Regions from separate parts of the Bacillus sp. mrc49 genome, predicted to be linked through region 1. Evidence: riboswitches for the same ligand, from Rfam matches in the RefSeq annotation. Region 1 holds a riboswitch; each other region holds the start of a gene.

What was found. Region 1 has a riboswitch for cobalamin ahead of mmgD (citrate synthase). Riboswitches for the same ligand answer to the same signal wherever they lie in the genome.
Region 2: another riboswitch for cobalamin. It lies ahead of CVN76_RS10260 (hypothetical protein); the one in region 1 lies ahead of mmgD (citrate synthase).
Region 3: another riboswitch for cobalamin. It lies ahead of metE (5-methyltetrahydropteroyltriglutamate--homocysteine S-methyltransferase); the one in region 1 lies ahead of mmgD (citrate synthase).

The regions. Positions count from the first base shown of each region.
Region 1 is NZ_PHNG01000653.1:17,401-21,805, forward strand. Features, by position in the region: gene CVN76_RS08700 (ABC transporter ATP-binding protein) at 1-1,313, opposite strand, end outside; cobalamin riboswitch at 1,531-1,728, shown strand; gene mmgD (citrate synthase) at 1,948-3,075, shown strand; gene prpD (2-methylcitrate dehydratase) at 3,166-4,405, shown strand, end outside.
Region 2 is NZ_PHNG01000672.1:9,403-13,807, forward strand. Features, by position in the region: gene CVN76_RS10250 (DUF58 domain-containing protein) at 1-1,044, opposite strand, end outside; gene CVN76_RS10255 (AAA family ATPase) at 1,044-2,000, opposite strand; cobalamin riboswitch at 2,188-2,403, shown strand; gene CVN76_RS10260 (hypothetical protein) at 2,511-3,098, shown strand; gene CVN76_RS10265 (ABC transporter substrate-binding protein) at 3,114-4,052, shown strand.
Region 3 is NZ_PHNG01000791.1:28,813-33,217, forward strand. Features, by position in the region: gene CVN76_RS25460 (acyl-CoA thioesterase) at 1-330, opposite strand, end outside; gene metE (5-methyltetrahydropteroyltriglutamate--homocysteine S-methyltransferase) at 327-2,633, opposite strand; cobalamin riboswitch at 2,787-2,979, opposite strand; gene CVN76_RS25470 (potassium channel family protein) at 3,178-3,597, shown strand; gene bcp (thioredoxin-dependent thiol peroxidase) at 3,660-4,130, shown strand; partial or broken gene CVN76_RS25480 (aminopeptidase) at 4,087-4,405, shown strand, end outside.

The DNA of each region.
Region 1 (4,405 bases):
CGATCGATTCCATAGCAAATATTATCACGAATCGTACCGGATACAATCGGACTTTCCTGTGAAACGTAGCCGATCTGGCTTCTCCATGAGTAAAGCGTGAGATCGTTTATCGATGTCCCGCCTATGGATATCGAGCCCTGCTGTGGTTTATAAAATCGCTCAAACAATGAGAAAAGGGTCGTTTTCCCGCTGCCGCTAGGCCCGACAATCGCGGTGACCTTGCCTGCTTCAACCGTGAAGTTGATATCTTTTAGCACTTGTTCACCATCATGATAACGATAATCCAGGTGATCTACCGTGATGGTTTGACTGGAATTTTGAACTTCCATCTTTGCATCTTCTTCCTCTTCAGAATCCAAGATGGCAATGATGCGTTCCGTGGCACCGGTAGCTTTTTGGAATTGCGTAAAGAAAGCTGCCAATTGCGCCATGGGCATGATGATTTGGAAAAGATACATGATGAATGCAACTAGTGCACCTGCTGACAGGGCCCCTGAAGAAACACGCATCCCGCCATACCCTAAAATGAGTACGAGTAGGGCCATCATGACGAGACTCATCAGCGGACCGATCAGCGCTTGGATTTTTGCTTCCTTTAAACCAAATTGGAATAATTGGCTGATTCCCTTTTTTCCATTTTCATATTCGAAGGTTTCTGCATTCGATGCTTTAACAAGCCGGATTTCCGTAAGCACCTGCTGGAGGACTGCGGTGAAGCTTGCTGTTTCATCCTGCATCCCTTTCGATATCCGGTGCATTTTTTTTCCGAGTGGCAGTAATATTAAAACGGAGAGCGGGATGGCTATGAACATCAACAGTGACATTTTCCAATCAAGCAAAAATAACACGATCATGGCGCCTACGATGGAAATGATTCCGGTGACGAAATTGGATAGGTGTTCCGAAATCAAGCCTTTCACTACCGTTGTATCATTTGTCATCCGACTGACCGTTTCGCCCGATGGATGTTCATCGAAGTAATCCACGGGTAATACGAGCAATTTTTTCCATAGTTGATCGCGGATGCCGGCGACAACAGATTGACCGATCTTATTCAATAAATAGATGGAAAATCCGCTGGCCAATGCTTGAACGATAATGGCAAGCACGAGAAGTGTGACCCGTTCCGCATTTAGTGAACTGAGGGAGAAATCATTGATAAGATTTTTTGTGAATAATGGGACCAATAAACTTACGCCAGTTGTGCTTAAGCTTAATAGTAATGCAATCCCGATCATTATTTTAGAAGGCTTCGTTTGTTGGACCAATCGGATGAACTGGCTCCAGCCTTTTTGTTTTTTTTCCTGTTTCATTTATTAACATCCTTTCTTGAGCTTCATTATAAACGGTAGTATACAAAGAAGTTATGAATTGAATATGAACTATTTTTAATAACTTGCTTGTTATGGGTAAAGGAACCACCTTGCTACCTTTAATGTGGACAGGCAGGCGCCGATGCAAACATGAGCTTGATACTGAAAAAAGGTAATTGTAATATTTGGAACATTTTGTTATATTTAAGTAGAAAATTAAATAATGAAATTAATAGGTGCAGATGAATTTTCCTGTTTATCTGCTTAAAAGGGAAGTCGGTTAGATTCCGACGCTGTCCCGCAACTGTATTTGGGAGCGATTCGAAAAATATCCACTGTTTCTGCACTGGAAATGGGAAGGGTTCGAAGAGCGAAGATCATAAGCCAGGAGACCTGCCTAATTAATGTGCATCAAGTGCCTACGAGGATAGGGGGTGTTAATTGCGGACTTTTTGGCATGAAAAATTATGATCATTTCTCATGTTTATTTGAGTACTCTTCGTAAATTAACAGCTTCCTCTGGAAGTTGTTTTTTTTATGTCAGTTTAATGGGAAAATCGTTGAATTACAAGAGATTCCGACAAATTATGATAACGCTTTCAAAAAAGTGACTTATTCAGAGGAGGAATGAAAGATGAAGGAACAAGGAACTTATTCCCCTGGGCTTGATGGGATTGTAGCGGCTGAAACAAAGCTATCTTTCCTGGATACAGTTCAGAGTGAGATTGTTATACGAGGATATGATCTTATCGATTTATCTGAAAAGATGGGATACTTGGAGATTGTCCATTTGTTGCTTCACGATAGGCTCCCGAATGCGGCGGAAAGGGGGCGGCTTGAACAGGCTTTGAAAAATGAATATGAAATCCCGGAAGCTATCCTGGAATTGTTAAAGCTATTGCCGGGGAAAACACATCCGATGGATGCTCTCAGAACAGGCATTTCAGCATTGGCTGGATATGATGCAAACATTGATGATCGTTCCTCCTCGGTGAATCGTGAGCGCGCTTACAAATTATTAGGGAGTGTCCCTGCCATCGTCGCAAACAGTTATCGAATCCTGAATAAGCAAGAGGTTGTTCTAGCGAATAAGGATCTATCTTATAGTTCCAATTTTTACTACATGATCACGGGCAAGGTGCCATCGGCAATGGAAGAAAAAATCTTTGACCAATCATTATTATTGTATAGCGAACACGAAATGCCTAATTCCACTTTCACGGCAAGAGTAATCGCCTCGACGCTTTCCGATTTATATGGGGCTTTGACGGGAGCTGTAGCTTCCCTAAAGGGCAACCTGCATGGAGGAGCCAATGAAGCGGTCATGTACATGCTTTTGGAGGCGGGTACCGTCGCGAAATTCGAGCGGCTGCTTGATGGGAAATTGGCAAATAAAGAAAAAATCATGGGGTTTGGCCATCGCGTCTATATGAAGAAAATGGATCCAAGGGCATTGATCATGAAGCAAGCATTAAAGCAGCTTTGTGATGCCAAAGGGGATGACCGGCTTTATAAAATGTGTGAAGCGGGGGAAGTGATCATGGAAAGGGAAAAAGGCCTTTATCCGAATCTCGATTACTATGCAGCGCCGGTTTACTATATGCTGGGCCTTCCCATTGCCATATATACACCGATTTTCTTCAGTGCGAGAACAGTGGGTTTATGTGCTCACGTGATTGAGCAGCACGCAAACAACCGTCTCTTCCGACCTCGTGTGAGTTATATAGGCGAGCGTCATAACCGCAATGTCATTTCCAACTAAGGAAATGTAGATTACTAGCCCGCCAGATGGACGTTCTGACCAACGTCCATCATTATAATAAACAAATTTGCCACGAAAGGGAAGATGAGAATGCTAAAAACGAATGGTATCAATCAAACGGATGTGTTATTGGAAGACATTGCGGATTATGTAATGAAAAAAGAGATCATTAGCGATGAAGCGTATGAAACGGCTCGTTACGTTCTTCTTGATACAATCGGCTGCGGGATTTTAGCGCTTCACTATCCTGAATGCGCCAAATTATTAGGACCCGTCGTTCCCGGCACGGTCGTTCCAAATGGGACCCGCGTTCCAGGGACTTCATATGTACTGGATCCAGTGAAGGGTGCATTCAATATTGGTTGCATGATTCGCTGGCTGGATTATAACGATACATGGCTGGCCGCGGAATGGGGACATCCTTCCGATAACTTGGGAGGGATCTTGGCGGTGGCTGATTACGTAAGCCGTGTGAATATGGCGGAGGGGAAAAAAGCATTATCTGTTAGAGACGTCCTGGAAATGATGATTAAAGCACATGAGATTCAAGGCGTGCTGGCGCTGGAAAATAGCCTGAACCGGGTTGGCCTAGACCATGTCCTATTTGTAAAGGTGGCTACGGCGGCGGTAGTCACAAAAGCTTTGGGCGGAACGAGGGAAGAAATCATCAATGCATTATCCAATGCGTGGATCGATAATTCAAGCTTGCGTACGTATCGCCACACTCCAAATACCGGATCGCGAAAATCTTGGGCAGCTGGCGATGCCACGAGCAGGGCCGTACAGTTGGCCATGATGGCCCTCAAAGGAGAAATGGGATATCCAACAGCCCTTTCGGCGCCAGGCTGGGGGTTCCAGGATGTATTATTCAATAAGAAGGAATTGAAGCTTTCACGCAAGCTCGATTCCTATGTGATGGAAAATGTCTTATTCAAAGTATCATATCCGGCGGAGTTCCACGCGCAAACGGCAGCGGAGTGTGCAGTGAAACTTCATCCGGAAGTGAAGGATCGCCTTGAAGAGATAGATAAAATCAAAATCACCACACATGAATCTGCCATTCGCATCATCGATAAGGAAGGGCCATTGAACAATCCGGCCGATCGCGATCATTGCATCCAATATATTACGGCAGTCGGTTTGATTCACGGCGATGTGACAGCTGACCACTATGAGGATGAGGCGGCGGCCGACGAGAGAATCGATCGCTTGAGGAATAAAATGCTGATCGTCGAAAATGAGCAATACACAATGGATTATCTGGATCCGAGCAAGCGCTCGATCGCCAATGCCATCCAAATTTACTATAAGGACGGATCGGTATCGGAGT
Region 2 (4,405 bases), on a different contig from region 1:
ATTAGTGCGGAAAGCATTTAATAGTTCCATCTTTTCCCTGGTCAAATCGGATACGATGAAAATCACGGCGGCGTTTGCCGGCAAATTTCCCTTCCTTCCTTTATCAGCTAATGCATTTGTTTCATCCGGTCTTTCTTTAGCAAGTCTGGTAAAAATCTTCCGTCTCTGGTTCCTGCCCGCCCCGGCAGGCAGGATTAGACTCGAACACGTACTCGCATAACCAACCTGGATGCCCTTTTTTAACAGGCTGTGGACAAAGGAAGCCGCCGCAATAATGGATTCTTCAAATGATATCGATGGCTGGTTATCAAGGATGATCCATACATCCCGATTTTTTTGCACTTCGAATTCCTTCGTCATGATCTCACTCGTTCGAGCCGTCGCTTTCCAGTTGATCCATGAAAGCTGATCACCTGGCTGATACTCCCTCACCCCGGATACCACCGAATGTTCCCGATGTGTCTTCTTTGTCGGGCCTGCTTGTCCCTGATTGAACAATCGATCGAGATATAGGGAGTCAAGCTCCTGATACGTAGGGAAAACGGTTATATTCAATGGAGAATCGAATATCGCCTCCTTTTCAACGAGGCCAAAAAAGTCCCCTATCAAAAAACGAATCGATTGGAACCTATGCTCACCACGCGGCAGGCCCTCCAAAGCATACGACAAGCTGATGATGCGCTTGAATCCAGGGAAGATCAGTGCCTTTCTATAAATCCCGCTATCTTCCAATTCTCCTGGCAATTCCTCCTCTATCACCAGAAATAAGAGCGGGAGTCGATTTTTACGGGTGAATGTCAGGTCCATTTCAATGGATTCACCTGCCTGGCATTCTCTTTTGCTGACGTTTCTTTCAACCGTAATGGAGTGAAGGGGATAAAACAGCAGAATCATGGCATAGGCGGCAAAGGGCAAAAACGAATAAAAAATGAACCAACTGACAAATCCGCCTTGAAACATCGCAAAGCAAAAGGAAGTGGCCATAAGAAAAACCAGTCCGGCCGCATTCATGTTTTTCTTTAAAAAATGATTGAAGCTACGCATTATGACAAGGCCCGTTTCACAGGCACATGAGTCTTCGCGACAATTTCGGTGATCACCATTTCAGCATCGAAGCCATCATAATTCGCTTCTGGTTTTAAAATCAGGCGGTGGGAGAATACGAACGGAGCTAAATATTGAACATCATCCGGCAGGACATAATCCCTGCCCTGTATTAGTGCATAAGCTTGGGCTGCCTTCATCAAAGCAATCGATCCACGCGGACTCACCCCAAGATAGACCACCTGATGGCTCCTCGTTTCATTGGCCAGTTCAACAATATATCCTTTTATTGTGTCATCCACGATCACCATCTTAGCCTCTGCCTGCAGGGCCTTCAATTCTTCCAAGGTGATGACTGATTCCAGCTCTTCAAGCGGAGCCATGTATTGAGCTCTTTGCAGGACCTCGATTTCTTCCGCAGCACTCGGGTAGCCCATCTTCATTTTTAACAGGAATCGATCCAATTGCGCTTCCGGAAGCGGGTATGTGCCCTCGTACTCGATCGGGTTTTGCGTCGCCATGACAAAAAAGGGCTTCTCCAATCCCCTGGTGACGCCATCGATCGTCACACTTGCCTCCTCCATCGCTTCAAGCAGGGCAGACTGTGTTTTCGGAGAGGTCCGGTTAATTTCATCTGCCAAAATAATATGCCCCATTATCGGTCCTGGCCGAAAAATGAAGGCTTGTTCCTTTGGGTTGAAAATCGAAACGCCGGTTACATCGGACGGCAGTAAATCAGGTGTGAATTGTATTCGCTTAAAGCTAGCACCTATCGATTTGGCAAGCGCCCGGACCATGACTGTCTTGCCTACTCCCGGAACATCCTCCAATAAAACATGCCCACCGGAAAGAAGTGCGACGATGCTCAGTTCCGCAATATCCCTTTTTCCAATAATGACCTTTTCAATATTCCCTAGAACCTTTTCCAGTTTTTGATTTGCCTGCTTATAAATCATTCGCTACCTCCTGGGAAATCTATTACTTATTTCATTTCCAATCTATATCTCACTTATCTTTACAGTAACAACCAATTAATCCTTACATTGTAAGTTTACTAGATATTCCGCAAACCATAAACGAAATTCTCTAAAAATATTAGTGCAGCTTAAGGAAAAAGGTATGGTAAACTTATCCTAAGTGAATATGAACCTTGCAGAAAAGGGTGCTGCCATGTCAGCTTAATAGGGAATTCGGTTCAAAACCGAAGCTGTTTCCGCAACTGTAAGTGCTAATGAAATAAGATGACATACCACTATTTGATGGTGGATAGGACATTTGTACTATCCATCATCAAATGGGAAGGTTCTTAGAGTAAAATGACGCACAAGCCAGGAGACCTGCCTTTTTTTATCGTATCATGCTCTTCGGAAGATAGGAGATTGTACGGCAGCCTTCCATCTTTTTTTCTACTAGGAATACATGGATGCTCGATGCCGACCAAAACTCTTGGTCGGCTTTTTGTTTTGATGCGAAAAGCGATACGGCAGTCATTCACCAAACTACGTAAAGGAGGAAGAGTTATGGCAAAGAAAGACCTTCGTTTTTTATGCTATCCATACATGCGCGAATCCGCTTCCACAGTCGATTTTGAAATACGAACAGACTCCTTGACGACGCGGATCGGCATGGCCGCATCGCTGACGAAGGATGTTCCTGACGTTCACCGGGATTTAATGGTTTTGCTGCCCATGGCCTATCATCTAAATGGTTCAGTCCGTGGAAAACTAGCCATCAGCGACCATGACCTGGACCATTTAAGTTCGATTTATGACCGGTATGTCGCAGAAGTTAAAGAACAGATCCAGACATTTGTGCTCCCCCAAGGGTCAACGGCGGCATGTGCCCTGCACGCCTGCCGCAGCGAAGCCAAAAAGTCCGTCCGCGCTTTGCACAAAGTCAGTCTGGAAAGGGAAGTTCCGGGTATCCTTTTCGATTACTCCCACTTGCTTGCAAACGTTTTATTCGTGATGGCAGTCTACGTTAACAAGCGACAAGGCTTTGAAGAAATACCTTTTATTAGCAAATCTTATCCTACTAAACCGATGAAAAAATAGATGGAGGAATAAATAATGAAATTTACCCAAAGATTCAGCTGGATTTCCGTGCTTATGCTTGCCCTTTTCCTTACAGGATGTGGCGTAACGGATCAATCTGCAAAAGATGATAAAAAAGCGAACGAGGCGAAGAGCTATACCGTTACAGATGATACTGGAAAGAAAATAAAATTCGATAAGGCACCGGAAAAAGTCGTTTCACTGCAGCCTAGCAATACCGAAATTCTATTTGCCTTAGGACAGGGGAAGAAAGTGGTTGGCGTGACGGACTTCGATAATTATCCCGAGGAAGCGAAGAAAATCGAACATGTTTCAGATTCCGTGAATATCAATGCAGAAAAGATCATAGCCCTGAAGCCAGATGCGATCATCGCTTATACCGTTGGCGATGAAGCGACGCTGAAGCCACTCGAAGATGCCGGCATCCCTATATTCATCATTAAATCGGCAGCCAATTTGGATGACGTATACGGGGATATTGAGCAGATTGCCAAAGTGATGGGAGTTACCAAGAAAGGCGATGCATTGGTGAAGGATATCAAATCCCAAATTGCAAGTGTCGAAGAAAAAGTGGGAACCTTGGATGAACAGGAGCAAACATATTTTGAAATCAGTCCGGCTCCGGAAATCTATACAACAGGTGACGAAACCTTCCAACAAGAAATCCTGGAAACCGCTGGCATTAAAAACGTCTTTGCCGACCAAAAGGGCTGGGTTAAAATATCCGGGGAAGAAGTCGTCAAGCGCAACCCGGAAACGATCCTTACAACTGCAACCTATGTAAAAGATGCCGTTGATGAAATAAAATCACGTAAAGGTTGGGAAGAAATCGCTGCCGTGAAAAACGATGACGTCCACCTGCTTGATGAAAGTGTCATGTCCCGTCCCGGACCAAGGATCGGTGAAGCTGTAGAACTTGCTGCTAAAACCGTTTACCCGGACTTATTTAAATAATATTGAACAAGGATGCTCCGATATATCGGGGCATCCTTCCATTCATATCATTCGCTACATTAAGTGATGGCAATGGACTCTGCTTTTCTTCCTTTGTTTATGCTAAAATGAAGGCACTCCAAACCTATGATATCCGAGGTATCGATCATGTATAAAAGATTCTTCATTTGGGTCTTGGCAATCGCCCTTCTTTTAGGGCTTCTTAGAGCCATCATGGACCTTTAACCAAAAAAAGATAGGCAACTACAAGGAGATGCTGTCTGCCTTTTTATTTTTCAGGCGGCGTCTTTTTTTAGTAACTGTCGGTAATCAGAATTGCACCTTCATTTTCACGCCAAGTGGAATGAAACGGA
Region 3 (4,405 bases), on a different contig from region 1:
TTCACCTGTTAATAAGTTTTCTCGTTCCACCTTCACGAATACCTCCATGGAAGTGCGGTGGGCACATGTGACATAAGCCTCAAGGTTAATCGCGTCTCCTGTCTTGATGGGTGCCAAAAAATCAAAAGAGTCGCTTGATGCTGTCACGACTGGCTTTCGACAATGGCGCATAGCCGAAATGCAGGCTATTTTATCGACATATGCCATTACCTTCCCGCCAAAAATGGTATTGTGATGATTTGTGTCAGGCGGGAAAACAAGGTCAGTTAAAAAGGTCCTTGACTGCTGTGTGGGATGGCCTGGTGCTATCTCTACGTCGTTTTCGATCATTTGCCGGTTGTTTGGGCCAATAGATTTTCCCGGACGATTTTGGCTGCCTCGACCATATTTTTAAGGGAAGAAACCGTTTCAGGAACGCCCCTAGTTTTCAGGCCGCAGTCAGGATTGATCCAAAACTGGTCTTTATCCAATACCTTGATGCCTCGTTCAATCATGTCGACCATTTCCTTCACAGCCGGGACTCGAGGACTATGAATATCATATACCCCTAGGCCAATTCCTTTTTCGTATGTCTTTTCCTCGAATGCGGAGGCAAGCTCCCCGTGGCTGCGGGATGTTTCGATGGAAATGACATCGGCATCTAGGGAAGAGATGACATCCATGAAACTGTTGAAGTCACAATAGCACATATGCGTATGGATTTGCGTTGTATCTTCCACGCTCGATGTGGAAATCAGGAACGAATTCACCGCCCAGTTCAAATACTCTTCCCGGTCGCTTTTCTTCAATGGAAGTCCTTCTCTAAGTGCAGGCTCATCCACTTGGATCATTTTGATTCCTGCCGCTTCCAAGGCAAGTACCTCTTTATCCAAGGCAAGGGCAAGCTGATAGCAAACATTCTCCCTTGAAATATCATCACGGACAAATGACCAGTTCAAAATCGTTACAGGACCTGTGAGCATTCCCTTTACCGTTTTCTTTGTCAGTGATTGAGCATGGACGCTTTCCCTGACAGTCATCGGCTCGATGAAATGAACGTCGCCGTAAATGACGGGGGGCTTGACGCAACGAGAACCGTAGGATTGAACCCATCCTTTTTCCAGAAAGACGAATCCCCCCAGCTTATGGCCGAAATATTCAACCATATCCGTCCGTTCAAATTCTCCGTGAACGAGAACATCCAGGCCGATTTCTTCTTGAATTTCGATCCACCTGGCAATCTCATCATTTATGAATGTTTCATATTGGGCAGCAGTCCAATCTCCTCTTTTGAATTTACTGCGTGCTTGTTTCACTTCAAATGTCTGAGGGAAGCTGCCGATCGTTGTAGAAGGAAGAAAAGGCAACTTGAAAAATTCACGTTGTTTTTGGTAACGCTCTTTAAATGGCAGCTGACGTCCCGAGGTCTTGGATTTAACCTTTTCTACATCGGCTTGTACTGCTTTATGATTCCGGGCCTGGGAACTGGCTAACGTTTGGATCGCCAATTTATTCGCATCCACTTTCTTTACGATTGCCTCCAAACCTAGATTGCTGCCTTTGACAAGGGTAGTGATTTCTTCTAGCTTCTCATCCGCGAAGGCAAGTGCCTCCTTCACTTCTTTAGCAAGCGCGTTTTCATTGCGAACGGTCACTGGAACATGAAGCAGGGAACAAGAGGGTTGGAGCCAGATTTTATCTTCTGCCACTTTGTTCTTGATCGTCTCGATTAATTGAAGCTTGCTCGATAAATCGGAAAGCCAAATGTTTTTTCCGTCAATCACGCCTGCACCAAGCACTTTGTCTGCCGGGAAGCCGAACGTTTCAAGATTGCGGACATTTCTTTGTTTATCATGAACAAAATCGAGCCCGATTCCCTGAACTTTCAATTGAGTGACCGCTTCATAGTGTTCCACGGCATCAAAGTATGTTTGGAGCATGATGTTCAGGTGAGGTGCCGCTTCATTCAGTTTTTCATAGAGGTATGTAACAGTTTCCATATCATCTTTGGATATCGATGAAACAAGGGAAGGCTCATCTAACTGAACCCACTGCACACCTTCTTGCTCCAACTCCTGCAATATTTGTGTATAGAGGGGGAGCAGGCTCAGGATGATGCCAGGGATATCTTCTTTATTGAAGCCTTTGGAAAGGGAGATGAAGGTATACGGTCCGATAAGCACCGGCTTCGTTTCAATCCCCAGCTTCTCCTTGGCTTCCCGATATGCAGCAAGCGGCTTATTTTCTGTTAAAGTCAGCTGGGAGCGTTTTAATTCCGGGACAATATAGTGATAATTCGTATTGAACCATTTCGTCATCTCGGATGCGACTTCGTCCTTGTTACCGCGGGCCATTGAATAATAAACGGATAGCGGGACACTGCCTCCTTCATAAGAGGAATAACGTTCGGGAACAAGACCGAACATCACGGAAGTATCGAGCATTTGGTCATACAAAGTAAAGTCATTGACAGGAATGATATCAACGCCTTGCTCTTTTTGCTTTCGCAGGTTGCCCAACCGGATCGCTTCCAGTTGCGATGTGAATTCCGTTTCTTCGATTTTTCCTGACCAGTAAGCTTCTAATGTGCGTTTCCATTCACGATCTTCCCCGATGCGCGGGTATCCCAGATTACTACTTTTCAAAATTTCCATCCTCCTACATTCTTTGAATTTGATTGATATCCAACAAAAAAAGCACCCCTAACAGTCAAAAAGAGAAAGTTAGAAATGCTTAAAATAAAGTGTCAAGCGAATTGCCACTTACATGAAAGGTTCCTAACACCTCCCTATCTCCCGTAGGTTAAAACAGTGTTGTTGAAACAGGCAGGTCTCCTGACTTAGGGCATATCATTAGCGGCAAGCCTTCCCAATCCTTAGGATCAGTGGCATATCGGGTGGCGCTAACATTCCCATTACAGTGGCGGGACCGTGCCGGGATTACACCGGACTTCCCTTTTAATCCTAATGAACATTAGGAACCTGTTTCCACATATGAAATTCGATAAGTTAAAAATTTATAAAATAGAAACTATTATAAAAATTTAGACAATCTTAACATATCCGACCAAAAGGGTCAACAAGCAAAAGTTTCGTAAACAAGCCCTATGACAAGGCTGAAGTCTTTTCAAAATAGAATATATTGATTGGACAGGGAGTATGTATAAGGAAGTGGGCGTTTTGAAATGGGGCGTGGGGGATGACTTTCTACATCTTGATTGCCGGAATCATTTTTTGCATGGTGATGAGCATTCGGACGTTATTTCTTGTCGAGTCGGGGGGGAAAAAGTTCTCTCTTGAAGATATGCTTTGGCTCGGCAATTTATATGCGACGATATTGGTTGGTTTTGCACTGATTTATTTATTATACGAGCTTCAGAATCACTCAGTGATTCTTGATATGGGCAATCGATTGGATGGCACTTTTTATGAACAACTGAAAACTTCTTTTTATTTCAGTGCGATGACGATGTTTTCTGTAGGATATGGCGATATAGCACCTATAGGCATGGGCCGGATGATAGCGACAATACAGGCATTCATCGGATACACGCTTCCGGCGGCATTCGTGATTCGGACGGTGATCGACCTGGACCAGAAGGATAGGAAGGATAAATGAAAGTTGTGTTTCTTTCGATTATTGGGTACCCTTACCATAATGAAGAAAATGGAGGGTTCAATATGACTGTTAAAATTGGAGAAAAAGCACCTGATTTTCATTTACCTGCTAACAACGGTGAAATGGTTTCCCTTTCGCAGTTCAAGGGCAAATACGTTGTTTTATATTTTTACCCTAAAGATATGACCCCGGGTTGCACGACGGAGGCATGTGATTTTCGGGATCACAATGAACACTTTGAGGAATTGGATGCTGTCATCATTGGCATCAGCCCGGACCCAGCCGCGCGTCATGAAAAGTTCATTGAAAAACATGGATTGCCTTTCCTTTTACTGGCTGATGAAAGTCATCAAGCTGCCGAAGCATTCGATGTGTGGCAATTGAAAAAGAACTTTGGCAAGGAATATATGGGCATTGAGCGTTCCACCTTCCTGATTGACAAGGAAGGCATGATCGTCAAAGAATGGCGCAAAGTAAAAGTAAAAGGCCATGTTGAAGACGCTCTTGAAACTCTTCGTGAACTCCAAAAATAAGGGTGAGCGACATAGGGAGCTCGCCGCCAAGTTGATTCATCATTCAATACGATTGAAGCCAAAAGAGAGAATCCTGATAAGGGGCCATATCCGCACGAAGCCACTGATTAAAGAGCTGATCGTTGAAGCTTACAGAGTCGGGGCCTTTCCATATGTAGAACTGGAGGACGATGAAATAAATCGTCACCTGTTACGAGGGAATGTAAAAGAACAGCTTGCCACCTCAGCACAATGGGCCATGAAAAAATATACTGATATTGATGCGCTCATCATCA